3 regions of the Paraburkholderia sp. RL17-383-BIF-A genome follow, and region 2 is predicted to be linked to each of the others. Evidence: riboswitches for the same ligand, from Rfam matches in the RefSeq annotation. Region 2 holds a riboswitch; each other region holds the start of a gene.
What was found. Region 2 has a riboswitch for cobalamin ahead of cobA (uroporphyrinogen-III C-methyltransferase). Riboswitches for the same ligand answer to the same signal wherever they lie in the genome.
Positions count from the first base shown of each region.

Region 1 (10,291 bases), on a different contig from region 2:
GGCCGGCATCGCATCGCGTGCGTTGATGGCGAGATTGAGAATGGCCAGTTCGAGCTGATTGGCGTCGGCCTCGGTCCACATCTCTTCGCCGTCGAAGTCGTTGGTATAACGGATGCTCGACCCGAGCGACACCGTGATGATGTCGCGCATGCCTTGCAGCAACGTCACCACGTCCACGGCTTTCAGATCGAGGTTACTGTTGCGTGAGAATGTGAGCAACTGACCCGTCAGTTTCGCGCCGCGTTCGGTCGCCCGCTTGACGGTGGCGGCCATGCCACGAAGACGCTCATCGCTGCTCACGCGTGCGATCAACTCCGCGTTGACCATGATCACGTTCAACAGATTGTTGAAGTCGTGCGCAATGCCGCCGGTGAGTTGCCCGAGGGCTTCCATTTTCTGCGATTGCACGAGCACGGCCTGCACTTTGGCGCGCTCGTGAATCTCCATCATCAACCGGTTGTTGGCGGAAGCCAGTTCGTGGGTGCGTTCGGCAATGCGACTCTCCAGCGAGTCGTTCAGTTGCACCAACGCCTCCTGCGCCTGGATCCGTTCGGCCAGGTGACGGCGCGACTCGTATTGCCGCGCCCGTGCCCGCAATGACGACGCCACTGCGCGCCGCAGTGTTTCCGAGTTCAGCGGACGTTCGAGCACGACCACGTTGCCGAGCCGTTCCAGCACTTGCAGCCCGCGTTCTGAGCGATGCCCGACGCGTGAGGCGGCGAGCAGGGTGAACGGGAAGTCGGACCAGGCCGGCTGTTTTTCGAGCCAGTTGAACAGGCGCATGGCGTGGTCGCCCGCGAGCGCTTCTTCGGCGATCAACGCCGCGCCCGCGCCGGCGTCGAGCGCCTCGGTGAGCGCGTCGGCATCGCGGCATGCCATGCAGATGCGGTGGTCTTTTTGCAGTACTTCGGCGATCACATCGGCGTCGCGGCCAAACGGTGCCAGGATAAGGACGCGTTGCTCCATGAACTCACTTCCCGGGCGTTTCGATGACGCGGTTCGTTGCCCCGAGCAGGGCGGTACTGCCACGATAAGCCGGCAATCCGGACAGCACGCCTTCGAAGTCGCGCAGCGCCTCGCCGACTTCCACGCCGCCGCTACCGAGACGGAACTGGCGGATCGAGCGTTCGTGGGCGTTGGCGCGGCTCTTCACGGCAGTCACGGCGGTGAGCACTTCGCCGTGGTGCTCGAAATAGCGGAACAGCACGACCACGTCGCTCAGATAGCTGATGTCGATATCGTTCTGCACCTCGCCGATAATGCCGTGCTGCCCCAGCACGAGCATCGTGATGACGCCTTGCTGATTGAGATAGCCAAGCAGTTCGTGCATTTGCAGCAGCAGATAGCGCTCGCCGGGCATGGCCTGGAGATAGGCGTTCAGGCTGTCGATCGCAACGTACCGGACGCCTCTGTGTTCGACCGACTTGCGCACGTCGCTGGCGAACTCGCCCGGCGAGATTTCAGCCGGATCGATCTGGCGCAACGTCAACAAACCGCTCTCGACGTGCGGGGCGAGATACATGCCGAGCGCCGCACAGCGGATCATCAGCGTGGTCAGCGTTTCGTCGAATACGTAATAGACGCAACGTTCGCCGCGCTCGAGCGCCGCGATCAGGCACGACACCACCGTGGTGGTCTTGCCGACGCCCGAGGGGCCAATCAGCAGCGCGTTGGTGCCTGGGATCAGTCCGCCGCCAAGCAGCGCGTCGAGGCCTTGCGTTCCGGTGCTCACCACCTCGGCGTTGAACTCCGTGTGGTGCTCGGCGGCGACGAGGCGCGGATAGACATGGATGCCGCCGGTGTCGAGCGTAAAGTCGTGGTACCCCTCGCGAAATTTGATGCCGCGCATCTTGGCGACGCGCGCGCGGCGGCGATTGCCGCCATAGTCGTGTACCAGATTGTCGAGGCTGATCACGCCGTGCGCGATGCTGTGCAACTGCACGTCGCCCGGGTCGGACGTATTGTCGTCGAGTAGCAGCACCGTGCATTCGCGGGTGGCGAAATAGCGCTTGAGCGCGAGAATCTGTCGCCGGTAACGCAGCGGGTTCTGCGACAGCAGACGCAACTCGGAGAGGCTGTCGAGCACGATGCGCGCGGGTTTGAGTTCGTCGACCTGCTGGATCACGTTGCGCACGGTTTCGCCGAGTTCCACTTCGGCCGGGTGCAATACGGTCTGCTCGTACTGGGGGTCGAGGCCTTCGTCGGAGAGCAGTTCCAGCACCGTGAACCGGCTGATGTCCCAGCCGTGACTGTCGGCCACCGCGATCAATTCGGAGCGGGTTTCGGAGAGGGTGATGTACAAGCCTCCCTGACCTTCTTCTACACCCTTGAGTAAGAACTGCAAGGCCAGGGTAGTTTTACCTGTTCCGGGCGCGCCCTCCACCAGGTACATGCGGTGCGCTGTCAGACCGCCTCCGAGGATGTCGTCGATTCCTTCGATTCCGGATGACAGGCGGGCCGGTGTGTTGGCGACGTGTCTGTTTGACATGGCGTGGCGTTTCGCGTGAATGAGTGGCTGATCATTTCCAGCCGGTACGCCGAGAATGCAATTTGCGTGCCCGTCGACGCCGGCCTTACGCGCCGGCGCGTGCCATCACCAGTTGAATGAAGCGCGTGGCAGCGCTGTTATGCAATGCCGCCGGATAGGCCAGATGCAACGGCGCGCTCAGTTTCGACGGATTCGCGAGCGTGCAATACACGGTGCCTACCGGGTCGTAACGTTGCATGGAAGCAGGCACCAGCGTCACGCCGAGACCCGCGGCAACGAGGTTGATGCCCGACAGCATGCGCGGCACTTCACGCGCGATCCGCGGGACGAAACCCGCTTGCCGGCAGGCCGCGAGGATGTCGGCATACATGCCGGGCGCGCCCGGGCGGCGGACCAGAATGAAATCTTCGTGCGCCAGCGCCTTCAGCGACACGTGCGGCCGCTTCTTGCCCTTGAGCAAGGGATGGCCGACCGGCAACACCACGACCATCGGCTCGTCGAGGAGCAACTCGAAGGCTACGCCCTCGCGCGCTTCGACGGGCTTGCGCAGAAACGCCGCCTGAATCTGCCCCGCAGCCAGGCGCTCGATGATCTCCGCCGCATTGAGTTCGGCAAGCTCCACGGCGACTTCGGGACACACCTTGCGAAACGCGCGGATCGCCTCGGTCGTGAACGGATGAAACGCCGCGGAACTCGTCAACCCGATCGACATCGTGCCGAGTTCGCCGCGCGCAATCCGGCTCGCCTTGTCCACCGACTGCTGCAGGTTCTGCAGCAAGCGTTGCGCGTCTTCCGCAAAGGCCTGCCCGGCCGGTGTCAGGGTGACGCCTCGTGGCATGCGCACGAAGAGTTCGAAGCCGATCTCTTCTTCGAGCGTTCGGATCTGCTGCGAGAGCGGGGGCTGCTGCATGGCAAGGCGCTCAGCCGCACGCGTGAACTGGCCTTCTTCAGCGACTGCCAGGAAGTAACGCAGATGCCGCAATTCCATGGTGTTTCGTCTCCCGGCTGCATTCGAACGCCTGCCCACTGCCATATTCATAAAATATGGGTTGTGCGTAAAACAGGTATTTTACATTTGCCACAGCCGACCCTACGATCGTAGTCGAGTTTTTCAACGACAGATTTGACGATGCACCGCGTTCAAGACAGTGCACGGTAATCAGGAGCAAGCTACATGACGGTCAATCTCTCACGACGTTTCGGTATGCGCTGCGCGTTGACAGGCGCTGCACTGCTGATGACGCTCGCGCAACCCGCGCTCGCGGTCCATCCTTACGAGCCGCATATGAAGCCGGTGGCGACAATCTCGGATACGCGCTTCACGCTCGACACGCCGCAAGGGCACGCGGAATTTCCGCTGTATCTGTCGAAGGACTGGCGTGTCGCGCAACCGCAGGTGACGCGAGCGGTGATCGTGATTCACGGCAAACTGCGCAATGCGGACGTGTACTTTCGCACCGCGCAGAACGCCCGCGATGCCGCGCATGCAGACCCCGACGCCACGTTGCTGATCGCGCCGCAATTCCTCGCCACGCTCGATACGCGCGTTCACGACGAACCTGCCGATTTGCTGCGCTGGACAGGCGACGCCTGGATGGGCGGCGAGGCGGCTCGCGCGCCGCTGCCCATCAGTTCCTACGAGGTGCTGGACGCGATCGTCGCGCGGCTCGCCGATCGCAAGCTGTTTCCCAATTTACGGCACGTGGTGTTCGCCGGGCATTCGGGTGGTGGACAAGTCGTGCAGCGCTACGCTGTCGCGGGGCACAACATCGCTGCGCTGACTGGCGAGGGTATCGATGTGCGCTACGTGGTGGCAAGTCCTTCAACCTATGCGTATTTCGACGCGCAACGGCCCAACGCGCAAGGCGTGGCTGCGCCGTTCGATGCCGCGCAATGCCCCGACTTCAATCAGTGGAAATACGGCATGGACAACCGGCCGCCGTATCTCGACAACCGTACACCCGCGCAACTCGAAGCGGCCTATGCGGCGCGGCGGATCGACTACCTCGTCGGCGGCGCGGACGATGATCCGCAGCAGAGCGCGCTCGACAAGACCTGCGCGGCCGAAGCGCAAGGGCCACAGCGCGTCGCGCGTGCGCAGGCGTACTACCGCTATATCCAGTCGCGCCACCCGGACGGCTTGAAGCAGAGCTTTCACATCGTGCCCGGCGTGGGGCACGACGGTTCGCGCATCCTGACCTCGGTGTGCGCGCTGGCGGCGATGTTCGACACTCAGGGATGCGAACAATGAGCGAAGCGACCTTCAATCAGCGTGAAGGAAGCGCGTCCGGCGCCGGTGCCTCGAACGCATTGAGTCCCGCGATGGTGCGGCGTGCGATCTTCGCCTCCGTGCTCGGCAACGGGCTCGAGTGGTTCGATTTTCTGATTTACGGCTACTTCGCGAAGATCATCGCGCAAGTGTTCTTTCCCGGCGGTAGTGGTTTCGTCTCGATCATGCTGACGCTTGCCACGTTCGCGGTCGGTTTCATCGTGCGGCCGATCGGCGGCATTCTGCTAGGCATTTATGCGGACCGGGCAGGGCGCCGTAAAGCGCTGTCGCTGCTGATCATTTCGATGGCGGCCAGCACGTTGCTGATGGGCCTCACGCCGGGTTATGCGCGCATCGGCGTCGCGGCGCCGATGCTGGTCGTGCTCGCTCGCCTGCTGCAAGGGCTCTCCGTGGGCGGACAGTTCGCGACCGCATCGGCGATGTTGGTCGAGTATGCGCCGCCGCACAAGAAGATGTTCTATGGCAGCTTCAACATGTCGGCGCAGGCGTTTGCGCTGCTGTTGTCTTCCGGGGTCGGTTATCTGCTGACCACGCAGCTCACGCATGAGCAACTCGTGGCGTGGGGCTGGCGTCTGCCGTTTCTGTTTGGTGCGTTGGCCGGGCCGTTTGGGTTTTATATTCGCCATCGCGTGGCCGAGTCGCCGGAGTTCGAGCGCCTGCTCGACCACAAGGACAAGCCGCCGCTCGTCACGATCCGCCAGTTCTTCCGTGACAACGGCGATGCGGCGGTCTGCGCGATGGGCGTGATCATCATCGGCGCGGCGACCAATTACGTGTGGCACTCGTATCTGTCGGTGTATGTCGAGCGGCAATTGCATCTGCCGCTCTCTACGGCGTTGCTCGGCGCGTTCGTGTCGGGTGTGCTCAATCTGTTTCTGTTTCCGCTATCGGGCAAGCTCGCCGATCGTTATGGCGCGTACAAGCTGTTCTATCCGATCGTGATTGCGTGGATGGTTTGCGTGTACCCGCTTTATCACTTCGTCGTGACGAATCCGACGCCGGGGCATCTCTTCATCGCGCAGATGGTCGCGACGGTGTTTCTCGCCGCGATGTCCGGTGCGCATCCCGGCATGCTCGCCACCTTGTTTCCGGTGCGCAGCCGGTCGGCGGGCGTGGCGCTGTCGTACAACATTGCGGTGACGCTGTTCGGCGGCATGGCGCCGCTCACCATTACCGGCTTGACGCGCGTGACAGGCAGTAGTCTTACGCCCGCGTTTTACCTGATTTTTGCCGGTTTTGTGTCGCTCGCGATGGTGTACTTCACGCGTGCCGGACGTATGGCGGGTGACACTGCGCCGAGGCCCGCCACTCATTGATCAACCACGAGCGTATTGCATGACCCAGTACTTGATGACAGACGACGAGCGAGCGCCGAATGAACGTCCGGTGGCGGTGGTCGCGAGCCGGCATCTGAACGTCACGACGCGAGCCGGCAGCGGCACTGTGCCCGTGTTCGCGAATGGCGACTGGCTGGCGCCGACGCGCGACGTTCGACGCGCCGTGATTCTGATTCACGGCCGCCTGCGCAACGGCGACACTTACTTTGATCTCGCCGAGCGGTCGTGCGCACTTGCCGGCGGCAGCGCGGCCGATACGCTGCTGATCGTGCCGCAGTTTCTCGCGACCGCGGATGTCGAAGCGCATGCGTTGCCGCCGTCCACATTGCATTGGGACTGGACGAGCTGGATGGGCGGCGAAAACGCCGAAGGTCCCGCGCCGATCAGTTCATTCGATGTACTCGACGCCATTGTGCACACGCTCGCATCACGCGAGCAGTTCGCGTCGCTCGCCGAGGTGGTGGTCGCCGGGCACTCGGGCGGCGGGCAGGTCGTGCAGCGCTATGCGGTGGTCGCGCGCAGCGAGGCACCGCTCACCGCACGCGGCATTGTGCTGCGATACGTGGTGGCGAATCCTTCGTCGTATGTGTATTTCGATGCGCTGCGACCTACAGCCTCTGGCGAGTTCGCGGAGTTCGATAGGGCGATGTGCCCGTCGTTCAATCGCTGGAAGTACGGGCTCGAAGATTTGCCGGCTTACGCGCGCGAGTCGGGCGACGCTGGTTCCGCGGCGGCGCTCGAAGCGCGCTACGCGCAACGCGACGTCACCGTGCTGCTCGGCGGCGCGGATTACGATCCGCAGCATCCGGCGCTCGACCGTTCATGCGCCGCGCAAACGCAAGGAAGCCACCGTCTCGGGCGAGGACTCGCTTATGCGCGTTATATGGCGGCGCGGCATGCGGAAGGATTGGCGACGCATCGGACGTTCGTGATCGATGGTGTCGGGCACGATGCCAAAGGGATTTTCTCATCGCCTCAAGGACTGGCTGCTTTGTTTGGTGCGGGTCTGTGATGCGCGTGGCGCGAGAGCGTGTGTGAGGCGCTCGGCGCGCATGGGCACGAAGCGTGCTACTTCGCTTCATGCTACTTGTAAGCCACTTCGAGGACCGCGCCGACATGAACAGAACCCGATTGCTTGCCTCCGCGCTTGCCGCTGCATCATTCGGCGCGTTGCTGCCGTGCAGCGCCAATGCCGACGACGCGCCTAGCCCCTGTGCATCACTGAAACGCATCGTAGCGGCGGCGCCTGGCGGCCTCGTGTCGTTGACGCCGGACGATGGCAAAGGCGTCGCGCAACCCTACGGCGACGACGCGCAATGTTCGGCGAGCCACGGCAGCTATCAATGCACGTGGACGCCGCATCACGACGCCGGTTCAAATGCGGACGCGCTGCAAGCGGTCGCGGCGGACGTCGCGTCGTGTTTGCCCGACGCGACACACGACCAGAATTCGCCGGGACGGCAGCACTTTTATCTCGGCGCGAAGGGCAAGCGGACCGACATTACCGTAACGCCGACGGGTTCGAACAAGTTGCGCCTGGTGGTGTCGGGTAAGTGAATCGGGCTGCGGCGTGAAAGCGGCTAATGCGTCGCCGGCCACCACGACCAGCCGCGTGATGAGCGCCGCAACTCGATCATCGAAAGCGGTGCGATTTCAATGCGCGAAAACACCACGGGCGATGCCCCCAGCGCATACACGATCGCTGCTCTGAGAAGCGGCGCGTGCGTGACGGCGACCACGTTGCACATATCGGCCGATGCAAGGTCGGGCGTGCCGCCTAGCGCAACGAGCCATTCTCCTACCCGCTTCACGAGCTGACTGAACGACTCGCCGCCGTGCGGCGCGGCGTCGGGATCGCGTATCCATGCGGCGAGGTCTTGCGGCGCTTCGGCTTCGAGATCGGCAAGCCGCCGCCCTCGCCAATGGCCATAGTTCATGTCCGCCAGCGCGACATCGACCGACGCGGCGAGGCCGAGGGCCGCCGCCGTATCTCGTGCGCAGACGGCCGGGCTCACATAGGCTGACGCGCTTTCCGCGATCGCCAGACGTGTGTTCGTGGCGTGGGCGCGGGCTTCTGCGATAGCGCGGGCGTCGAGCGGGTCATCGGCGGGGAAACGGCCTGCACGTTGGGCTGCGGTCGATGCGTGGCTGATCAGTAATAGCCGTATGTCCACTCTGTTCATTTCCTGTGAGGCTGCGCCGAAAAGGAGCGTAGGCAAGAAGGGTGCGTCCGCTTTGCGTTGCCGGGTGCCGGAGTTTAGCGCGTAGAATAGCCGGACTGCGAAGCACGGAAGCCGGTGAAAACCCGGCGCGGTCGCGCCACTGTAATCGGCAGCACATGCCGAAAGCCAGACCTGAGCTTCGCATCATTCCTCTGCAACGACTATCGGGGCGCGTAACCCCAGGAGATGTCCATCATGACAGCTGTTTTCGATCCCGCTTCGCAGGCCGCTTCTCAGCCCGTTTTTGAACCCACGCCGATTCCGCTGCGCGAGTTGCTGCCGTGGGTCGTGTTCGGGGGGCTGCTGCTGTTGCTCGCGCTTTACTTCGTGGGTGCGGAACAGGGCGCCACATCGCTGGTGCCCGGCATGTACGTGCATGAGTTCGTGCACGACGGTCGCCATCTGCTCGGCTTTCCCTGTCACTAACGGAGTCGGACATGGTCGGTAAATTGTTGGTGCGCGGGATGCTGGCAGGCATCGCCGCGGGACTGCTCACGTTCGGCTTCGCCCGGGTCGCGGGCGAGCCGCAAGTCAATCAGGCGATCTCATTCGAAGAAAGGGCCGATGCCGCGAAAGACGAGGCGCCCGAACCCGCGATGGTGAGCCGCGAGACGCAACAAGGACTCGGCCTGTTGACCGGGGTGGCGGTGTACGGCGCGGCGTTTGGCGGGTTGTTCTCGTTGGTGTTCGCTTACGCGTATGGGCGCGCGGGGGCATTGAGCGCACGCGCGTTGTCCGCGTGGCTGGCGCTCGGTGCGTTCATTGCGCTGGCGGTCGTTCCCAACCTGAAGTATCCGGCGAACCCGCCTGCGGTCGGCGACCCGGAGACGATCGGGACGCGCACGGGCCTGTTCTTCCTGATGATTGCGATCTCGCTGGCCGCGATGGTGTTTTCGCTCAAGGTGCGGCGCCGTGTGGCCGCGAAACTCGGCTCGTGGAATGGCTCGATTGTGGCGGGGTTGGTGTTTGTCGTGATTATCGCAGCGGTGCAACTGTCGATGCCGTCTTTCAATGAAGTGCCGGAGGGTTTTCCGGCGGCGCTGCTGTGGAAGTTCCGTGTGGCGGCGTTGGGTATGCAGGCGATCATGTGGACGACGATTGGACTGCTGTTCGGCGCGCTCGTTGAGCGCGGTGCGTTTATGCGGTTGGGCGGTCGGCCGGCGGTGTAGTCGGCTTGATGGTTGGTGGAGGCGATGGGCGCAACCGCCTCGGTGGTTGTGCCCGGCGTTCTCTGCCTGGCTCGTCGCTGTTTGCGCGCGGGGGGCGAGAAGGTTTGTGCGTCAAGGAGTTGGGGCTGTTGTGGGGTGGTTATCCACAGGCTTGAGCACAGAATCTGTGGATAAAGTTCCAGCATTGAGACGTCCCAGCTTCGCGGCCCGGTCGTCGGGGGCAAAGCAGAGCAATCCTATGCCCGCGCCAATCCAGCCGGTTTGTCGGGCAAAGCCGTTGTTGTTCAGGTCGAAATAAGTCGCGCTGGTGTTCAGGGGGCAGGTTTATTCCTGAGCCGGTCAGGTCAAGAACTAATGGGCTGGTTGAGTCCAACGGAGGGCCGTCGTATTTGCCCAGGGCGCCGCCACCTGCGCCTGAACCGGGCCAACGCATCGGCGACACTCGCAATTACCGCTCCAATGGTATTCAGCACGTCCGCGACAGTACTTGCCAGGTTCAGACCACTTGCGCTTAGCCGATTCGAGCCCGCCCGCATGGGCGCGGGAATGCGGTCGAACGCGATCGCCGAGGAACCGACAGGCGGAGCCCATCGAATGCGGGGTACCGGACTTTAGCTACTGGCTCGCGCTAACCCCACGCGTCTTGCTGGAAGGTGTGCGGGTATTCGCTGACTGGAGGTCAAACTGATTACCCACCGCTACTGCTGACCGAAGTACCGATGCAAGGCACTGCCCCTCTCATCGATAAACCGCCCCGCATTTCAAATGTGAGATAGCCCTACGAC
Region 1 covers NZ_JARESR010000035.1:71,752-82,042, forward strand. Annotated here, with positions in the region: gene P0D71_RS29900 (ATP-binding protein) at 1-966, opposite strand, end outside; gene P0D71_RS29905 (ATPase domain-containing protein) at 971-2,488, opposite strand; gene P0D71_RS29910 (LysR family transcriptional regulator) at 2,574-3,476, opposite strand; gene P0D71_RS29915 (alpha/beta hydrolase) at 3,663-4,739, shown strand; gene P0D71_RS29920 (MFS transporter) at 4,736-6,094, shown strand; gene P0D71_RS29925 (alpha/beta hydrolase) at 6,114-7,127, shown strand; gene P0D71_RS29930 (hypothetical protein) at 7,232-7,672, shown strand; gene P0D71_RS29935 (histidine phosphatase family protein) at 7,696-8,289, opposite strand; adenosylcobalamin (AdoCbl) riboswitch at 8,378-8,530, shown strand; gene P0D71_RS29940 (CbtB domain-containing protein) at 8,533-8,763, shown strand; gene P0D71_RS29945 (CbtA family protein) at 8,775-9,506, shown strand.
Region 1: linked by a shared signal. The riboswitch ahead of P0D71_RS29940 (CbtB domain-containing protein) and the one ahead of cobA (uroporphyrinogen-III C-methyltransferase) in region 2 are both predicted to bind cobalamin.

Region 2 (10,291 bases):
CGGTCCGAACGCCCAGAACTATCCGAAGCTGAGTTTTGCCCGCGTGCTCGCCGGCGACGTGTCGCCGGAGCAGTTGCGCGGCCGCATCGTGCTGATCGGCGTGACCGCGTCCGGTTTGTACGACCGCTTTGCGACGCCGGTGTCGGGCGAACTCGGGCCGTTGCCCGGCGTGTATATCCATGCCAACGTGCTCGACACGCTGCTGACCGGCCGCGAGATCGAGCCGGCCGCGCGTTGGGCGCTATTCGCGGTGTCGCTCGTGCCGCTCGCCGCGCTGCTGGCCGGTTTTCTGGTGTTGTCGCCGCGCCGTTCGCTGCTGCTGACCGGCGCGCTGTGCCTGCTCGCGGCGTCCGGCAGCGCCGCCTTGCTCTACGGCGCGCGGCTCTGGATGTCGCCGGTGCCGGCGATCGTCGGCGTGGTGGCCGTCTATCCGATCTGGAACTGGCGGCGCCTTGAAATGACCATGGCCTATCTGCGCGAAGAACTGCAACGTCTCGCCGACGAACCCCATCTGCTGCCGGAAACGCCGCAGCGCCGCCGCGAGTTCGGCGGCGACGTGCTGGAGCAGCACATGGCGCTGATGGCGCAGGCCGCGCAGCGTGTGCAGGACATGAAGCGCTTCGTGTGGGACAGCCTCGACAGCATGCCGGAGCCGATCCTCGTCAGCGACGTGCGCGGCGTCGTGCTGATCGCGAACCATGCCGCCAAGGCGCATTTCGCGCGTCTCGCCGCGCCACTGCCCGAAGGCCGCCCGATGCAGGCCGTGCTGGGCGGCCTGACGCTCATGAAGACGATCGACAGCGACGCGGCGTCGGATGCCGAAAACAACCTGTTCGCCCGCGCGCACTGGCCGGCGCCGCTCGATCCGGCGCGCCATGAATTCGCCGCGCTGATGGCGCACGGCGTGGAAGTGCGCGACGCGCGCGAGCGCGACCATTTGCTGCGTTACGCGAACTGCACCAACGAGCAGGGCGAGACCACCGGCTGGATTGCGGGCCTCGTCGACGTGTCGGCCCTGCATGCGGCCGAGCGTCAACGGGAAGACGCGCTGCGGCTCCTGTCGCACGACATGCGCTCGCCGCAGGCGTCGATTCTCGCGCTGGTGGAGATCGAACGCGCCCGTAGCGAGCCGGTGCTCGCGCGCGGTTTGCTGGAACGCATCGAGCGCTACGCGCAGCGCGCGCTCACGCTGGCCGACGACTTCGTGCAACTGGCGCGCGCCGAATCGCAAACCTATGTGCTGGAACCGGTGAATCTAAACGAGTTGCTGATCGACGCCAGCGACGAAGTCTGGCCGCAGGCGCACGCCAAGCGCATTACTTTGCTCACCGAAACCGCCGCGGCCGACGGGACCGGCGCCGATGACGACGACCACTGGATCTGCGCCGACCGTTCGTTGATGACGCGCGCGCTCGTCAACATTCTGAACAACGCGGTCAAATACAGTCCGCCGGATACGCGGATCGTATGCAGCGTGGCGAGCCCGACACCGAAGGCGATGCCGGGTGTGGCGAGGCGCGTGTCGTGCACGGTTCGTGACCAGGGCTACGGCATTCCGAAGGAACAGCAGGCGGGCCTGTTCGAGCGCTTCCGGCGCTTTCACGAAGCCGAGCGGCCGGAAGTGGGCGGCGCGGGGCTCGGCATGGCCTTCGTCAAGACGGTCGTCACGCGCCACGGCGGCGATGTCGAGGTGGCGAGCGAACCCGGTCAGGGCACGGCGTTCACGATCCGTCTGCCGGTGCTCGAAGACGCGCAATCCGGCGCTTTCCTCACGCCGCGCACGTGACGTATGACTATGCACCTTATCGAAGCGAGAAGATCGTGAAAGCCATCCTGTTCTGTGCCGCGCTGGCCGCGGCGAGTCTGACCGGTTGCACCGGCCTGAGCGCCGACGTGCATAGCTCCGACACCTCGAACGCCGCCGCCGCGCTGCAAGGTGAGCGGACCTATGCGATCACGCGCATGCCGTCGCAAGAGGCCGGCGCGGATCATCCGCGCTTCGAAAGCTTGCTGGCGGATGAACTGGCAAAGCAGGGCTTCGTTGAAACGGCGGATCGGTCCGCGCGTTATCTGCTCTCGATTGCTTACGACACGCGGCCGGCGACGATCGGCGTCAGTGAAAAAGGCTGCGCGCCGGGCGCCTGCGAACGAGCGCCCGATGCACCGTTCTCGCTGTTCGGCGGCCCTGTCTATCGGCACGCGCTGACGCTGCGGTTTTTCGAGCGCGCGAGCGGGCGGGAGGTCTATAAAGTCAGCGCGTCGAGCAGCGATCGCGACGCGGATCCGCTGCATGCCATGCCGGCGCTCGTCAAAAGCGCGCTGGCCAGGTTTCCCTTCGACGCGCCGCACGACTGGCGCGTGAAACTGCGTGCTGACGAGACGAGCGGCGTGCCGACGGTGATGTCGGTGAAGCCGCTGCAACCGTAGTGCGCCACGATCACTCCGGCGCGTCGCGGTCTTGCGGCCAACGGTTTTCGAAGACACAGTCGGCGAGCGGCAGGCGGCTCGCCCAGCGTTCGGTTTCCAGCATCGGCTCGTCGTAGAACTGGTCGACGTGACCCAGGCACAGAATCGCCACGGGCCGCGCGCCCTCCGGCATGTGCAGTAGCTGGCGAACCGCGTCGACATCGAACAGCGACACCCAGCCCATTCCCAGACCTTCCGCGCGGGCCGCGAGCCACATGTTCTGGATCGCACACGCCACCGACGCGAGGTCCATTTCCGGCAAGGTGCGGCGGCCGAAGATATGGCGCTCGCGCCCGTCCATCAGCGCCATCACCAATAGTTCGCCGCAGTCCAGCATGCCTTCCACTTTCAGCTTCATGAACGCTTCGCGGCGTTGGCCGAGCGCGTCGGCGGTGGCGAGGCGTTCGGTTTCCACCGTGTCATGCAAGGCCGTGCGCAGCGCCGGATCGGTGATTCGCGCGATCCGCCACGGCTGCATGAAGCCGACGCTCGGCGCGTGATGCGCCGCGTCGAGCAGGCGCTGCAGCACGGCGGCGTCGACCGGATCGCGCACGAAATGGCGCATGTCGCGGCGTTCGTAAATGGCGCGGTAGACAGCGTCGCGCTCGAAATCGTCAAAAGGCTTCGCCATGGAACAGGGCGGCCGCGAAGGCCGGGTTGGAGGGCCAATAAGCGTGCATGTAGCTCGCCACGATCGAACCTGCGCGGTAGACGGCCTCACCGGGCGCGTCGCCTTGCGGCCGGATCGCCGAACGCAGAGGCGTGAGCGAGGTGTCGAGCTTCGAGTAGTGAAACGTGTGGCCGGTCATCGGCCCGTGCAGGCTGTCGATCCGTTGCATGCCGAGCGCGGTGAAGCGCGTTTGCATCGTCGCGTGGCCTCGCAGCAGGCCGAGCATCGGCGTGCTGACGCCTTGCGTGTCGGTGAGGCGGTCGAGCAGATAGAGCATGCCGCCGCATTCGGCAACGAGCGGCTTGCCCGCGGCCGCGTGCGCGCGAATGCTCGCGGCGCTGCGCGTGCTGGCCGCCAGCGTTGCCGCGTGCAGCTCCGGGTAGCCGCCGGGCAGGTACAGCGCGTCCGCGTGTTCGGGCAGTGGCTGGTCGGCGAGCGGCGAGAAGTAATCGATCCGCGCGCCGAGCGCTTCCAGCAGCGCGACGTTGGCCGGATAGATGAACGAGAATGCGGCGTCGCGCGCGATGGCGATCGTCTTGCCCTCCAGCAGACGCGGCAGCACGTCCGGCACGGGCGCGCCGAACTCGACCGGCGGCGGCAGTTCGCACAGCGCGGTGCGGCCGAGCGTATCGGCGGCGTGATCCAGGCGCGCATTGAGATCGTCGATTTCGTCCGCCTGGTGCAAGCCGAGATGACGGTCGGGTAAGGCGATTTCATCGCTGGCGGCAATGTGCCCGCACCAGCGCAGACCTGGCGGCAACGCTTCTTCGAGCATCTGCGCGTGTCGCGCGGAGCCGACGCGATTGGCGAGCACGCCGTAAAACGGCACTTGCGGCCGGAATTGCGCGAGGCCGAAGGCCACCGCGCCGAAGGTCTGCGCCATTGCCTTCGCCGAAATCACCGCGAGCACGGGCACGCGGAACGTGGTGGCGAGATCGGCGCTGCTCGGCGTGCCGTCGAACAAACCCATCACGCCTTCTATCAGGATCAGGTCGGCTTCGGCGGCCGCTTGCGCGAGCAGGCTGCGGCAGGCGGCTTCGCCCACCATCCACAGATCGAGCGAGAGGACGGGCGCGCCGCTTGCGCGCGCCAGAATCATCGGATCGAGAAAATCCGGTCCGGTCTTGAAGACGCGCACGCGTCGCCCCAGCCGCCGATGGTAGCGCGCCAGACCCGCGGTGATCGTGGTCTTGCCTTGACCCGACGCGGGCGCGCTGATGAAGAGGGCGGGGCATGCACCGGAGGACGTCTCTTTTGAAGACTCGCCGGCCGAGGTGCCCTCGGGGGACGCGGACATCGCTCAGAACTCCACGCCGCGCTGCGCTTTCACACCCTGCTCGCGATACGGATGCTTGACGATGCGCATTTCGGTGACGAGGTCGGCGGCTTCGATCAACGCGTCCGGCGCGTGGCGGCCGGTCACCACCACGTGCAGCATCGGCGCGCGCGCGTTCAGCACCGCGAGCACTTCGTCGAGCGGCAGGTATTCGTACTTGAGCACCGTGTTCAGCTCGTCGAGGATCACCATCTGATACTCGCCGCTTTCGATCATGCGGCGCGCTTCGTCCCAGCCTTTGCGCGCGGTCGCGATATCGGCGTCGCGGTTCTGCGTGTTCCAGGTGTAGCCGTCGCCCATCGTGACGAAATCGCAGTTGGCGATCGCGCCGAGAAAGTCGCGCTCCGACGTGTGCAGCGCGCCCTTGATGAACTGCACGACGCCAAGGCGCATGCCGTGGCCCAACACCCGTACGGCCATGCCGAATGCGGCGGTGGTTTTGCCCTTGCCGGTGCCGGTGTTGACGATCAGCAGGCCTTTTTCGACGGTGGCGTTGGCCTGTTTCTTCTCGTGGCCTTCGCGTCGGCGCTCGGTCATGCGTTGATGCGATTCGGGATCGGTCTTCATGGCAGGTTCTGTTCCTGAGTGTCGTTGTTTGGGTGTTCGCGTTGGGCTTAGGCCGTGGTCGAGGCGATCGCCACGGTGACGCCGGCATGGACGGTCTTGCGCACGAGGAGCCGTGCTCGAGGCGCTCCGGACGTGGTGGATTCACCGAGTCCGTCCGTCGCTGCAAGCAGCGCGCACGGCTCGCACACGCCATCCACGCCGAGGTGCTCACGCGCTGCCGCCGAAGGCTCCGCCACGGGCATCGCAGCGATCCGTTCACGGCTGAAGAATGTCAGCCGCAGCGCATGACGCGCGCAAAATTCGAGCAGGCCGGCTTCGTGGGCTTTGGTATCGATGGACGCTACGGTGCCGATTTCATCGAACGCATGCGCGCCGAGCGCGGCGCGCACCGCCGCGTCGATCTGTTCGGCCGAGCTGTGCGCACGGCAACCAATGCCCACGCTCAGCGTCTTCATTGTGTAGCCGCGCCGTCTGCGCAAGGCGCTTCGTCATCGGCCCGCGCCGCTGCGCGCGCCAGCGCGAGCGACGCCACACCGCCGATCACCACGATCGCCGGCGAGCCGAGTCCGGCACGCGCGACGGTGTCGGCGAACTCGCCGAGCCGCGCGAGCGCATGGCGCTGCTCCGGACGGGTGGCCGATTCGATCGCCGCGCATGGCGTGTCGGCGCTCATGCCGGCCGCGAGCAACGCGTCGACGATATCGTGCAGCCGGCGCATGCCCATATAGATCACGAGGGTCATGCGCGTAGCGACGAGCGCGGCCCAGTCGGGTTCGCCGCTACCCGCGCCGTGCCCGGTGACGAATACCACGCCTTGAGCGTGATCGCGGTGCGTGACGGGAATGCCGATGGCCGCGGGCGCGGCGATGCCCGCCGTAATGCCGTTGATGACCTCCACCTCGACGCCCGCCGCATGCAGCGCCTGCTGTTCTTCGCCGCCCCGGCCGAACACGAACGGATCGCCGCCTTTCAGGCGCGCGACGCTGCGCCCGGCCCGCACGTGTTCGAGCAACTGCGCGACGATGCCGGCCTGCGGCGTGGACGGATGGCCGCCGCGTTTGCCGACGTAGACGACCTGCGCGTCGGCGCGCGCGAACTGCAGCACGTCGGGATTCACCAGGTCGTCGACCAGCACCACATCGGCTTGGGCCAATGCGCGGGTCGCCTTGAGGGTCATGAGTTCGACGTCGCCGGGGCCGGCGCCGATCAGCCAGGCGCGGGTCATCGCGACGTGCATGGCGAGCGCCACGTCGTGACGGGCGGAAAGGGGCGAAGCGCGCAGGCGCGCCGGATGACGGACTTTGGGGGCATGCAGTGCTACGGATTCAGGCACGGCGAAACGCGCGGCTCGCCACGGTCCCTTTGGGAACGGATCGACGAACGGATGCGCCACGTCGTGCTTCAGCGCCTTCACATCCGTCCCTCGCGGATTCCGGCGGCCGGCGGCGTGATGTTGCCCTGAGGTTCGCCGCCTCCGCGTCTGGCCGGTATCCGGGCTGGCGGCCTCATGCGCTTTGCCTTCCCGTCCGCATTCGTTGGAATGTCATGGACAGTGGCATCGAAAAAACGCATGCGCGGCGCGAGCTGAAAGACACCGCGCCGCAGGTCGCTTACCGTTGCGGGGACAGCACAGGTTGAGCGCGTAAAGCGCGGCCTGTTTCCCGTTTAACTGCACACGCGAATGCATGTGCGGGCACCAAACGCGCGCATACGATAGCACATGGCGTCCCGCCCGATAAGCGCTTGCGGCTTGCGTTTCCTTGACGGCACCGGGCCGCGGGCCTACACTCGCACGCACTTTGGTGCTCGTGTGCGCGCTCGTGCGCATGCAGTTAAACGGGAAACAGGGTGCCCGCCTGCCATGGATCGGGTCAACCTGTGCTGCCCCCGCAACGGTAAGCGAAATGTGGTGCTGCGGTAAGTTCTTTAGCGCCACGGAGCCGGCTTCGATGTCCACGCGCAAGGCCGCGTCGGCATATCACCACTGGGCGAGAAATCACTCGCCCGGGAAGGGGAAGCGGCGCTTTCGCCAGCCCGGATACCGGCCAGAATACGAAGGGCGAACGCCGCGGGGATGCGGCGGTGCGTTCATGATCTCATTCCCGCTTCCTGTTTTTCTGTTGTCGCGGCAACCCGTCGTTCGTCCCCGTGTTGTGTTGTCGTCCTGGCTCGCTGGGCTTACGCGCCGCTTACCTGGCTACCCGGCCGATGCACGCAGACGCGCAGACAGACACACAAAAACACGCCGGCGTGCACGTGCAACTCCTACGGATGGACCTCACGATGCAAACTCAAATGCGCAAGATCCCCGTCACCATCGTCACGGGCTTTCTCGGCAGCGGCAAGACCACGCTGCTGCGGCACATTCTTCAGCATGCGGGCGGCAAGCGCATCGCGGTGATCGTCAACGAGTTCGGCGAACTCGGTATCGACGGGGAAATTCTCAAGGGTTGCGGAATCGGTTGCGATGAAAACGGCGTCGAAACCGAAGGCCAATTGTATGAACTCGCCAACGGGTGCCTGTGCTGCACCGTGCAGGAAGAGTTCTTTCCGGTGATGGAAAAACTCGTCGAGCGCCGCGATCAGATCGATCACGTGCTGATCGAGACGTCGGGGCTCGCGTTGCCCAAGCCGCTGGTGCAGGCCTTCAACTGGCCGCAGATCAAGAGCAGCTTTACCGTGGATGCCGTGGTCACCGTGGTGGACGGCCCGGCTGCGGCAAGCGGTCAGTTCGCCGACAACCCGGTCGCCGTGGATGCACAGCGCAAGGCCGATCCGAATCTCGACCACGAATCGCCGTTGCACGAACTGTTCGAAGATCAGTTGTCCGCCGCCGATCTGGTGATTCTGAACAAGACCGATTTGCTCGACGACGCGCAGCAAAACGCGGTCGAGCTGGTGATTCGCGAAGAGATTCCGCCGCAAGTGAAGATCGTGCGCGCGCAGATGGGCCGGCTCGATCTGCATACGTTACTGGGGCTCGAAGCCGCCTCGGAAGAGACGATCCACCTGCGCCACGATCACCACGGTTCCGCCGAAGACGCCGACCACCATCACGACGAATTCGATTCGGTGGTCGTGCAGGCGAATGCGCTCTCGCGCGAAGCAGTGATCGCCGCGCTGCAAGGGCTCGTCGAAACGAATACGATCTACCGCGTCAAAGGGTTCGCGGCGCTGCCGGGCGCGGCGATGCGCCTCGTGATTCAGGGCGTGGGCCGCCGCTTCGACAGCTATTTCGATCGACGCTGGCAGGCTGGCGAAAGCGGCCCGAGCCGCTTCGTGCTGATTGGCGAGGATCTCGATCAGGCCGCGTTGCAGCGTGCGTTCGACGTGGCGCTCGGCGTGCCGTCGAGCGTCGAAACGGAACAGGCGTAAGCGCTCATGCATCTGCTGCGCACCACGCCGGGCGGTTTCGTCGACGATACACAAGGCGTGATCCGTATCGATCAGCAGCCCGCCGACATCGTCGTGCTCAGCTCCGCCGATACAACGCTGTCGCTGCTCGCGAGCGTGATTGCGCGCCTGGGTGAAGGTTTCCCGAGCGTGCGGCTCGCGAACGTCACGTATTTGCGGCAACCGGCCTCGGTCGATTTCTACGTCGAAGACGTCTTGCAGCACGCGCGTGTGGTGGTGGTCGATCACCTCGGCGGCGAAGCGTATTGGCCTTACGGTATCGAGCAGGTGGTGGCGCTCGCCGAGCGCAAGCAGCAGACGCTCGCGATGTTCTCCGGCGATTTGCAGGAAGATCCGAACCTGCTCGCGCGCAGTACTGCAAGCGCCGAGCTGTGCCATCAACTGTGGCGTTATCTGCGCGAGGGCGGTGCGCAGAATGCCGAGGCGTTCCTGCGCTGTATCGCGCACCGCACCTTCGGCTGGGGACGCGAGCCTGCGCCGCCGCGCGTGTTGCCTGCCGCGACGCTCTATCATCCCGGGCGTGAAACGCCGACTATCACCGACTGGCAGGCGCGCTGGCAACCGGACGCGCCGGTCGCGGCGATCCTGTTCTACAAGGCGCATCTGCAGGCGGCCAATACGGCTGTGTTCGACGCGCTGATCGACGCGCTCGAATCGCAAGGCCTGAATCCGTTGCCGATCGCGATTACCTCGCTCAAAGACGCATTCAGCCGCGAAGTCGTGCAATCGCTGTGCGCAGAGCACAATGCCGCGCTGGTGCTGAATACGACCGCCTTCGCCGCTTCCGCGATCGACGACCCGGAGCCGCTCGCGCTCGCCGGCGACGCGCCGGTGTTCCAGGTGATTCTGAGCGGCGGCAATCGTGAAGACTGGCAGAAGGACAATCACGGCCTCAATTCGCGCGATATCGCCATGCATATCGCGCTGCCGGAAGTGGACGGCCGCATCATTACGCGCGCCATCAGCTTCAAGGGGCTGGCTTACCGTTGTCCGCACACTCAGGTCGACGTGGTGCGGTATCAGCCGGACGCCGAGCGCGTGGCGTTTCTCGCGGAACTGGCCCGACGCTGGTGCCGTCTGCGTTCACTCGATAACGCGGACAAAACAGTCGCGCTGATTCTCGCCAACTATCCGATGAGCGAAGGGCGCATCGGCAACGGCGTGGGACTGGATACGCCGGCCTCGGTGGTCCGCATTCTGTCGATGCTGCGCGACGAAGGCTACCGTCTCGCCGACTTGCCCGCCGACGGCGACGCGCTGCTGAAGAAGCTCACCGAGGGCGTGACCAACGATCCGGTGGTGCGCGATCTGCGTCCCGCACTGCAAAGCCTCGCGCTCGCTGATTACCTCGCGCACTTCAATGCGTTGCCCCTCGAGGCGCGGCAGGCGTTGAACGCGCGTTGGGGCGCACCGGAGCAGGATCCGACGCTGCGGCGCGGCCGTTTCATGATCGCGGGCTGGCGTTGCGGGCAGGTGTTCGTCGGCATTCAGCCCGCGCGTTCGCGCGAACAGGGCGATTACGCCAGCTATCACGACGCCGACCTCGTGCCGCCGCATGCCTATCTGGCGTTCTATTTCTGGCTGCGCCACCAGTTCGGCATCGACGCGATCGTGCATGTCGGCAAGCACGGCAATCTGGAATGGCTGCCTGGCAAGAGCGTCGCGTTGAGCGCTGCCTGCTGGCCTGATCTGATTCTCGGGCCGATGCCGCATCTGTATCCGTTCATCGTCAACGATCCGGGCGAGGGTAGCCAGGCGAAACGCCGCGCGCAGGCCGTGATCATCGATCACCTGATGCCGCCGCTCACGCGCGCCGAAACCTATGGGCCGTTGCAGGA
Region 2 covers NZ_JARESR010000008.1:5,164-15,454, reverse strand. Annotated here, with positions in the region: gene P0D71_RS11665 (CHASE2 domain-containing protein) at 1-1,786, shown strand, start outside; gene P0D71_RS11660 (DUF4136 domain-containing protein) at 1,783-2,427, shown strand; gene bluB (5,6-dimethylbenzimidazole synthase) at 2,438-3,097, opposite strand; gene P0D71_RS11650 (cobyrinic acid a,c-diamide synthase CobB) at 3,081-4,433, opposite strand; gene cobO (cob(I)yrinic acid a,c-diamide adenosyltransferase) at 4,437-5,039, opposite strand; gene P0D71_RS11640 (cobalamin biosynthesis protein) at 5,087-5,494, opposite strand; gene cobA (uroporphyrinogen-III C-methyltransferase) at 5,491-6,264, opposite strand; cobalamin riboswitch at 6,505-6,755, opposite strand; cobalamin riboswitch at 6,823-7,103, shown strand; gene cobW (cobalamin biosynthesis protein CobW) at 7,323-8,414, shown strand; gene cobN (cobaltochelatase subunit CobN) at 8,421-10,291, shown strand, end outside.

Region 3 (10,291 bases), on a different contig from region 2:
GTTCCATGTTTGATCGACTGAACGGCTGTGCGAACGAAGCCAATGAGCCGACCGAAAGGGCCACCGCAATCGACACCGTCGCGCACGGCGGTAACCTGCACGAAGCGGCAAGGCGCTACGGCATTCCGTACGCAGCGTGGCTCGATCTGTCGACGGGTATCAATCCGCACGGCTATCCGGTCCCACCGGTTCCCGCCGACGCGTGGCGCCGCCTGCCCGACGACGGCGACGATTTTGCCGCCTGCGCCGCGCGCTACTACGGCGCACCCGATGCCGCGCACGTGCTGCCCGTTGCGGGCAGCCAGGCGGCGATTCGCGCACTGCCCGCGCTGCTGCCGCGTGCACGGGTTGGCATCGCGCCGCTCACGTACGGCGAATACGCGCCCGCATTCGAACGCGCCGGCCATCAGACGATGGTGCTCGACGTCTCTCACGAAACGTTGCCCGACGCGCTCACGCATGCAGTCGTCGTGAATCCGAACAATCCGACCGCTACCCGTTTGAGCGCCGCCAGGCTGTTGCATTGGCATGCCCAGTTGAGCGCGCGCGGCGGCACGCTGCTGGTCGACGAAGCCTTTGCGGATACGATGCCGGCGGCGTCGCTAGCGGCGAGCACCTATCGCGACGGCCTGCTCGTGCTGCGCTCGCCAGGGAAGTTCTTTGGCCTAGCGGGCGTACGCGCGGGTTTCGTGCTCGGCGCGCCTGCGCTGCTCGAACGTTTGCGCAGCACGCTCGGCGCGTGGACGGTCAGTGGCCCGGCCCGTCACGCCGTTAAAGCCGCCTTTGCCGACGAAGCCTGGCAACGGCACATGCGAACCCGGCTCGACGCCGAAAGCGCGCGCCTCGTCGGCCTGTTGCATGCGCAAGGTTTCGACACGCGCAGCACGCCGCTCTTCGCGTGGACCGTCGACGCACGCGCCGCCGCTTTGCATGAAGCGCTGGCGCGGCGCGGCGTGTGGACGCGTCTGTTCATGCCCTCGGGCAGCGTTCGATTCGGCTTGCCTGCGAGCGAGACCGAATGGACCCGCTTTAACGAGAGTTTGCGCGACGCCGTTCGAGAGATCGATCCCACGCGAGCGGGTTGATGCAGCACAGACCTCGCATTCTTGCCACGCTCATCAAACGTCTGCCGCAATTTCGCCCGATGAACCGACTCGTCCGCTTCACCCTCGCCACTGCGCTCTTCAGCTACGCGTTGCATGCGTTTGCCGCCATCTCAGTGACTGACGACACCGGCGCGACCGTCACCCTGCCCGCTCCCGCGCAACGTGTGATCAGCCTCGCGCCGCACGTCACCGAATTGCTGTATGCGGCGGGCGGCGGCGCCAAGGTGATCGGTGCGGTGTCGTACAGCGACTATCCGCCGGAAGCAAAACAGTTGCCGCGCGTCGGCGATAACAAGGCGCTCGATCTGGAGCGCATCGTCGCGCTGAAGCCCGATCTGATCGTGGTGTGGCGGCACGGCAATGCGCAGCGTCAGCTCGATCGCCTGCGCGAAATGCACATTCCGTTGTTCTTCAGCGAACCGCACCATCTCGACGACGTGGCCGTTTCGCTGACGAAGCTTGGACAATTGCTCGGCACGTCGCCAGTGGCGAATGCCGCGGCGGCCGCCTACCGCCAGGACATCGCGGCGCTGCGCAGCCGGTATGCGAGCCGGCCGCCCGTCAGCGTGTTCTATCAGGTGTGGGATCAACCGTTGATGACGCTCAACGGCGAGCATATGGTCAGCGACGTGATCGCGCTGTGCGGCGGCCGCAATGTATTCGCGAGACTCGAACCGCTGGTGCCGACCGTCTCGACCGAAGCGGTGCTCGCGGCGAATCCGGAAGCCATCGTCACCGCAGCACCGGGCGCGACGAAACCGGATACCACCTTGCCGCAACTCGGCGCATGGCGAGCGTGGCCGAGCCTGACCGCGGTGACGAACAACAACCTCTTTGCGATCGACGGCGATCTGATCAACCGCCCGGCGCCACGCATCGCGCAAGGCGCGAAGCAAATGTGCGAAGACCTCGACGCGGCGCGCTCACGCAGAAAGTCCGCCACGCCATGATGCCAGGGCGATCAGCGCCCTGCACCACTTACGCATTCCACCGCACCAGCGACCAGTGCTGCGTCTCATCGTTTCTGCGCAACCAGACAATGCCGCTCATATCGAGCGACCATCGCAGACAGCGCTCCAGCGGCACGTCCAGCACGATTGACGCGATGGCCCGCATCACGCCGGCGTGCGTAACCACATAGGCGGGCGACAACTCGCGCGTGAGCGCAAAGGCGTCGAGCCATGCCCGCACCCGCGCGACGAACTGCGCCACGCTCTCGCCGCCGTGCGCACGCGCATGTTCGAAGTTGGCCGCCCAGTCGTCGAGTAGCTCGCGATCGATGGCGTCCCAGCGTTGCGCCTCCCAATCGCCGAAGTTCATTTCCATCAGACGATCGTCGTGACTGATCACACAGCCGAAGTCGTTCGCCATCTCGGCAGCCAGCGCCGAGCAGCGCTTCAAAGGACTCGACAACAGCACGCGTGGCGCGGGCACCTGCAAAGTGGCGAGCTTCAAGGCGAGCGCTGTCGACGACACCTCGGCAGCTTCGGCGAGCGCCACGTCGCTGTGGCCGTAACACACGCCCGCATCGAGCGCGACCGCGGGATGACGAATCAGGACGATATCCATATCAGCCCCACCAGATAAATGCTCAACTCAAAAATTTGCTGCGCGAAACCGAGGCAGTCGCCGGTATAACCGCCGATGCGTCTGACGAAATAACGGCCCATTGCCACGCGAAGTACGACCAGAACCACCAGCGCCGAGCCCGCGAAGCGCCAGTCCGGCGCAGCGAGTCCGTTCGGCCACAGCAGCCACGGCAAGCCGAATAGCGCGGCGCACACCAACGCACCGCCGTTCAGGCGTTGCGCCACCGGTTTGGCTTTGCCTTCGGCTCGCACGTAGTCGAGCGTGGCCAGATAGCTGATCGCACACGTTCGGCTCGCCGCATGCGCGGCAATCATCAGACTTGCGGCACGCATCGGCGGCATGGCGGCGAGCGTTTGCCACTTCAATGCCAACGCAATCACGAGCGCGATGGCGCCGAAAGCACCGATGCGCGAATCATGCATGATTCGCAATGCATCTTCGCGCGTATAGGCGCCACCGAACGCATCGACACAATCCGCGAGGCCGTCCTCATGGAACGCGCCGGTCACGATGAGCGACGCGGCCATCGAGAGCAGCACCGCCACGCCAGCCGGCAATACGTGCAGCGCGGCGAGATAGACCAGCGCGCTCAATCCGCCGATCAATACGCCGACGAGCGGAAAATAACGCGCCGCCGCATTCAGATAATGCGGTTCATAGCCGACCCAGCGCGGCACCGGCACGCGCGTGAAATAGCCGAGCGCCGTGAAGAAATAGCGCAACTCCGTGAGCGGGTTCATGACTGTGCCGCGCGAGCGTGTCTATCCGAACGATCACGCATCGCGATTCGCGACGCCGGCCGATTCGAAGCTCGCCATCTCGTTGACGAACGCCACTGCCGCGCGCAGCAGCGGCACCGCAAGCGCCGCACCGGTGCCTTCACCGAGCCGCATATCGAGCGAGAGCAACGGCAGCGCGCCGAAATGATCGAGCATGCGACGATGCCCCGCTTCGTTCGACGCATGCGCGAACACGCAGTACTCGCGCACGCTCGGCGTGAGTGCGTCGGCGATCAGCAAGGCCGAGCCCGCGATGAAGCCGTCGACGAGAATCGTCATGCGTGCCTCGGCCGCCGCGAGATAGGCGCCCGCCATCATCGCGATCTCGAAGCCGCCGAAGGTGGCGAGCACGTCGAGCGGATCGCTGGACACCGGATGATACGCAAGCGCCGAGGCCAGCACGTTGCGCTTCCTCGCGAGCCCCGCGTTGTCGAGACCCGTCCCACGGCCGACGCATTCGTCGATCGGCACGCCGCACAAGCGGCTCATCAGACACGCAGCCGCCGACGTATTCGCAATGCCCATCTCGCCAAAGCCGATCACATTGGTGCCGAGCGCCGCGTGATGCCGCACGCGCGCCGCGCCCGCTTGCATGGCGGTGAGTGCCTGGTCGCGGGTCATGGCCCGTTCACGCGCGAAGTTGCGCGTGCCCGCCGCAATCGGAATGTCGACGAGTCCCTCCACCGAAGGCAGCGGCGTCGCGATGCCCGCATTGACCACTTCGAGCTCGATGCCAGATACGCGGCTCAATGCATTGATCGCCGCGCCGCCCGCGAGGAAGTTGGCGACCATTTGCGCGGTCACCGCTTGCGGATACGGGCTCACGCCCTCGTCGGCCACGCCGTGGTCGCCGGCGAAAACGATCATCGCCGGACGTGTCACGGTGGGATGCGTGGTGCGCTGAATCAGGCCCATCTGACGCGCGAGCGTTTCGAGCCGGCCGAGACTGCCGGGCGGCTTGGTCTTGGTATCGATGATGTGCTGCAGCTCGGCACGCAGCGTTTGATCGAGCGGTTCGACTTCGGGCAGTCCGGGCAAGCGTGGCGATGAAGTCATAAGCGTGTCTGCAAAGAGTATGTTGGGATGAAGCAATCAGCCTGCGGCTGTGTCATGACCGGCAGGCGATTCGTGACGGGCGCGCGGCGCAGGAATCAGCGCCTCGTGTTCGCCGTCGCGAATCAGGATCAACGGGTAACCGAACGCCCGGCTCGCGAGCGTGGGCGTCAATACGTCGCGGACCGGTCCGGCATAAACGCCGCCGGCGCCGTCGAGCAGCAGCGCATGCGTTGCGAAGCGGCGCGCGAGGTTCAGGTCGTGGCAGGAGAACATCACGGTACGCCGAGGCTCGCGCGTCCACGCGGCGAGCGCCTCGAGGCAGTCGATCTGATGATGCAGATCGAGATGCGACAACGGTTCGTCGAGCAGCAGCAACGGCGCGTCCTGGCACAGCACCGCCGCGAGCGCCACGCGTTGACGCTCTCCGCCGGAGAGCGAGAGCACATCACGCGTGGCAAAGGCGGCGAGGCCCAGCAGGTCCAGCGCCGCATGCGCCGCTGCGCGATCGGCCGCGCGCTCCCAGCCCCAGCCGCTGAGATGCGGAAAGCGGTTCAGCATCACGATATCGAACACGCTCGCGCTGAATGCGTCCGGCGCGCTTTGCGGCATCAGCGCGCGGCGCTGCGCGAGCGCGAGCGGCGGCCAGTCGGCCACGCGTACGCCGTCGAGTTCGACATGGCCCGCCGACGGTTGCAACAGACCCGCAAGGGTGGAGAGCAAGGTCGTCTTGCCCGCGCCGTTCGGTCCGGCCACGCACCAGATCTCGCCTTCGTAGAACGTGTGCGTGAAGGCGTCGAGCAAAGTGCGCGCGCCGGCACGCAAGGTCAGATGTTGCGCGCTGAGTGTGGCTTGAGATGCGTTGAAGGTTTGCATTATCGGCGCCTATGCAACAGCATCCACAGAAACACCGGCACGCCGATGATCGAGGTGATCACGCCAACCGGCAATTGCGCCGGCGCAATCACCGTGCGCGCGATCAGGTCCGCGCCCATCACCGCGACGCCGCCGCCGAGCGCCGCGGCCGGCAGCAGCATGCGCTGATCGTTGCCGAACGCGAGCCGCAGCATGTGCGGCACGACCAGTCCGACAAAGCCGATGGTGCCCGCCGTCGTCACCGCCGCGGCCGCCGCCAGCGACGCCACCAGATATACGCGCAAACGCAAGGGCATGACCGCGACACCTAACGCCTGCGCGGCGGCGTCGCCACGCAGCAGCACGTTCAGACGCGGCGCGGCGGGCACGATCGCAACCAGCACGATGACGAGCGCGGCGAGCGCCGTCCACGGCATCGTGCCGCCGTTGAGGTCGCCCGTGAGCCAGAACAGCATGCCGCGCAAGCGGTTGTCGGGCGCGAGATTGAGCAGCAAGGTGATGAGCGCGCCCCAACCCGCGGCGATCACCGCGCCGGTGAGCAGCAGACGCGGCGACGTGTCCTGCGGCTCGCCGCGCCACAACTCACGGCGCGCGAGGCCGAGCACCAGCAGGATCGACACGAAGGCGCCGGCGAAGGCGCTCGCGTCGACGATCCACCATGCGCAACCGGCGATCATCGCGACGAGCGCGAAAGTCGCGGCGCCGCCCGACACACCCAACACATACGGCTCGGCGAGCGGATTGCGCAACAGCACCTGCAGCAGCGCGCCGGCCAATGCGAGCAACGCGCCGCAGGCAAAGCCGGCCACCGCGCGCGGCAAGCGCAGCGTGCGGACGATCTCCGCAGTCAGATCGGAGGCGCCGCCAGACGGCGCATGCGAGGGCATCAGCGCCGCCAGCACGCGCATCGGCGCGAGCGAGACGCTCCCCAACGCGAGCGACGCCATCAGCACCGCCAGCGCGATCACGGCAAGCGCAAGCCAGATCGCGGCCGCGCGCTTCGCGCTCATCACGCGCAGCGTTGCGGGCATCGAATCCGAGTGGCGGCTAGTGGATCGGCTCATAGAGCGGCTCATCCGCGCAGTCTCAACAAGGCGTGCCCACTACTGCTGCTGCCAACCAACCGTGAGATACGCACCGCGCCGCGGCGAGTTATACGAGTAGGCCGTTTCATAGTCCTTGTTGAACAGATTCTGGATTTGCGCGGCAACGTACCATGCTTTCGTGATGTTGTAGCGCGCCGACAGATTCACCACGCCATAGCCGCCCAGCTTGCCGCTGCTGTCGTCACGCGGACCGCTCACGATCCATTCGCCGCCGACGCGCCACCCGGCGATACTCCGGTTCACCGTCAGCGAGCCGAAGCGCCGCGCGCGCCGCACGAGGTCGACATCGTTGTCGAGGTCGACCGGGTTTTGCAGTGTTACCGAGGCGCGCACGTCCGTCTTGCCGACATGCCCGCTCCACGATCCTTCGAGTCCCTGCACCTTCGCATGGCCGACATTCTCGGCCAGATAGATGCCGGGCGTTACCTGCTCGTAGTTAATCAGATTCGAATAGCGCGTCTGGAATGCGGTGACACGCATCACACCGAGCGCATTCGATGCGTACTGCAGCGCGGCTTCGATCGAATGACTGCGCTCCGGCTGAATCGACGGATTGCCGCTGAGCGGATAGTACAGATCGTCGAAACTCGGCGCGCGAAACGAATCCGAGTAGCTTGCACTCACCTTCCAATGGCTGGTGATGTCGAAGCCGTAGCCAAGATAGTAACTGTTCGCTCCGCCGAAATCGGAATACTGGTCGCGCCGCACGTTGGCCTGAATCTGGTTGCGCCCAAAGCGCCCCGTATAGCCGACAAAGCCCGAATCCACATGCCGGTTGGGCGCCGCGAACGTATCCGAGTCGAGGCTCTGGTCGAGATGCTCGTAGCCGACCTGCAGCTTCTGCTGCGCGGCCAGCGCGAAATCGTTCTGCCACGTGTACTGGCGATTGTCGGTATCGAAGCGGCCGTTATAGACGCCGTTGGTGTTCGACACGCTGCGGTCGTCGCCTTCGGAGACGATGAAGTGAGTCGTCCACCAGTCGGTCAGCTTGCCGTTCGCGAACACCGAGACCTGGCGCACTTTGCTATACAGGTTGTTCAGATCGGTCGGCAGTCCGTACGCGTTGTCGTAGCTGTTGTTGCCGTTCGACTGGAAGTAGCTCGCGCCGGCATCCCATTTGTCGCTGAACTTGTGGCGCAACGAGGCCGAGATGCTCTCGTTCAGATAGCCGTTCGCATTCGGATTGGCGCCGGGCGCCTCACGCGGATTGAGCGATGAAAAGCCGTCGTCCTTCGAGCGCGCGAGCGAAATGCTGAAGGTCGTCTTGCCGTCTTTATCCAATGCGCCGTTCACGCCCGCCTGCTGCGTCTGCGTGTGATAGCTGCCGTAGCCGAGCGAAAAATTGAAACGCGGCGGATGGTCGCCGCCGTCTTTCGTGAACACCTGCACCACGCCGCCGATCGCACCGGAACCGTACAACGCCGACACGTTGCCGTTCACCACCTCGACGTGATCGACCTGGTCGAGCGGAATCTGCGCGAGTTGCGCGGAACCCAGGCTCACCGAATCGACGCGCACGCCGTCGATCAGCAGCAGCGATTGCGTCGAGGACGCGCCGCGCAGGAAGAGGCTCGTCGTCGAACCGGGGCCACCTGTACGCGAGATTTGCGCGCCTGGCGCGAGTTGCAGCAGGCCGGGCAAATCGGTCGCGGTGGTGTCGGCGAGATCCTGCTGGTCGAACAGCGCGGTCTGCGGGATCGCATCGGCGAGTGACTGCGGCCCGCGCTCGGCGGTCACCACGATCGATGACAACACCGCAGGCGACGCATCCGCCGCCGACGCAGAAGATGAAGGTGCAGCTTGCGCGTGCGCAACGATCGGCAGGCCCGCGAAGGCAAGCACCGCCGCACGAGCGATGGGGGACAGCATGGGGTAAAAGTCCTGTGGGTAGCGTGCGCGGCCTGCTTCCCCGCAGGCCGATGCGTAACGAGGCGCCCGCGTATTTAACATTTTCGCGCGTGACGTGCCTCTCCCTCTGGCCGGTATCCGGGCTGACGACATATCGATCCCGCCTTCCCACGCGTGACGCGCAGTGGCACACTCGCGAGTTGAACTTCCAACACGCGATCAGGATCGACTTGCATGACGAATGCGGTCGCTTACCGTTGCGGGGGCAGCGCAGGTTGGCGCGTTCTGGCGAACCGCGCCCCCTGCTTCCCGTTTAACTGCGCGCGCCGTTGAAAAGCGCACGCGGGCACCAGAGTGCGGCCAGTTTAGGAGCGGCCTCGGGGTCCGTCAAGAATGAGTGGGACCGCAGACTACCGTTCTGTTAAGTGCAGGCTATTGTCCGACGCACGAGTACTTTTTCATCATATGGTCGATAAAAGCCTGCACAAAGCAATGTTGTTACGTCTCGAAACGAGACAATTGTCGGAACCTGCGACATTCCGCGCTAAAATGCGATGTCTTTAGAGGACGCAGCACATGCTCACCGAACTCGAAACACTTTCACAGAATATCGGCAAGCTGATCGCGATCAGCCAACGCCACAATGAAGCGCGACTCGCGCTCGAAGAGCAGCTCGCCCAATCGCGCGCCGACGTCGAAGCCACGCGCACGGAACTTGCAATGCTGCGCGAGGAACGCAATGCGCTGCAGGCGGAACGCGACGCGCTGTCGGCAAAGATCGACGACGCCCAGGTGCGCCTGAATGCGATCCTCGAAAAGCTGCCGCGTGCCCGCGCAAACAGCGAGCCCGACAGCCAGCTCGATCTGCTCGAGCCCGCCCCGCACGAAGTCGAAGCAGAGAGCGACGAGACCCGCCACGGAGAAAATGCATGACCACCAAGCAGATCGAAGTATCGATTCTCGGCGTGCCCTATCGCCTCGCCTGCTCGCCGGAAACGGAAGGCGCGCTGCTTGAAGCGGTCGCACGCGTCGACGCCGAAATGTCGAAGATCCGTAACAACAGCAACGTGCGCGGCACGGATCGCATTGCTGTCATGGCTGCGCTGTCGCTGGCATCGGAACTGCTTAGGCTGCAATCGAGCGTGAGACACGGAGAAGCATTTCCCGCTGAGGAAATCCGGCGTACAATGCATCAAATGAACGAACAACTAGGTACTGTGATTCAGCAGTACAGCATGCAGTAAGTAACGTGTGTTATCGTGCGGCCGGTCCTGAGATCGGCGGCGGATTCAAACGGAATGTGTGAGGACAAGGCGTCCAAGATTCTGCAAACGTTTGAGTTCAATCGGTCGTTTTCGTGATTTAGCTTTATCGGTTTAGCTTCCCTGCCTGGTTCGCCAAGGTCATATATTCCTTGAACCAATGCCATGTGCACGGTTGCGGAAATTTGTAGCACGGGTGTGCGCGTCACTCTGTCTGATGTACCCGAAGTGTTGCTAACTGCGACCAATTCTGAACCCCCGGTTCAGGATGCCGGCCTAGCGGCTAAGGCGGGGACCTTATTTAGAACGGCATCGGACTTCGGTTCGGTGCCGTTTTTCTTTGGGTGCCAGTTTTGCGCGCTGTCTTTGCGCGATGTTTCTTGTACGCCGATTTCTTCCGCATCTTCAAACCCTTAACGTTCAACTACGTTCAATTCGATTCATGCGCTACTGGCTAATGAAGTCCGAACCGGACGAGGCAAGCATCGATCATCTCGCCAACGCACCGCATCGCACGTTGCCGTGGACCGGCGTGCGCAACTATCAGGCGCGCAATTTCATGCGCGACCAGATGCAGGTCGGCGACGGCGTACTGTTCTATCACTCGAGCTGTCCCGAGCCCGGTATTGCGGGCATTGCGGAGGTATCGTCCACCGCGTATCCGGACCCCA
Region 3 covers NZ_JARESR010000007.1:109,366-119,656, forward strand. Annotated here, with positions in the region: gene cbiB (adenosylcobinamide-phosphate synthase CbiB) at 1-13, shown strand, start outside; gene cobD (threonine-phosphate decarboxylase CobD) at 6-1,085, shown strand; gene P0D71_RS10805 (cobalamin-binding protein) at 1,145-2,056, shown strand; gene cobC (alpha-ribazole phosphatase) at 2,085-2,675, opposite strand; gene P0D71_RS10815 (adenosylcobinamide-GDP ribazoletransferase) at 2,660-3,436, opposite strand; gene cobT (nicotinate-nucleotide--dimethylbenzimidazole phosphoribosyltransferase) at 3,470-4,531, opposite strand; gene P0D71_RS10825 (ABC transporter ATP-binding protein) at 4,568-5,404, opposite strand; gene P0D71_RS10830 (FecCD family ABC transporter permease) at 5,404-6,468, opposite strand; gene P0D71_RS10835 (TonB-dependent receptor domain-containing protein) at 6,508-8,379, opposite strand; cobalamin riboswitch at 8,471-8,727, opposite strand; gene P0D71_RS10840 (ATPase) at 8,935-9,291, shown strand; gene P0D71_RS10845 (cell division protein ZapA) at 9,288-9,602, shown strand; RNA gene ssrS (6S RNA) at 9,738-9,919, shown strand; gene P0D71_RS10855 (EVE domain-containing protein) at 10,063-10,291, shown strand, end outside.
Region 3: linked by a shared signal. The riboswitch ahead of P0D71_RS10835 (TonB-dependent receptor domain-containing protein) and the one ahead of cobA (uroporphyrinogen-III C-methyltransferase) in region 2 are both predicted to bind cobalamin.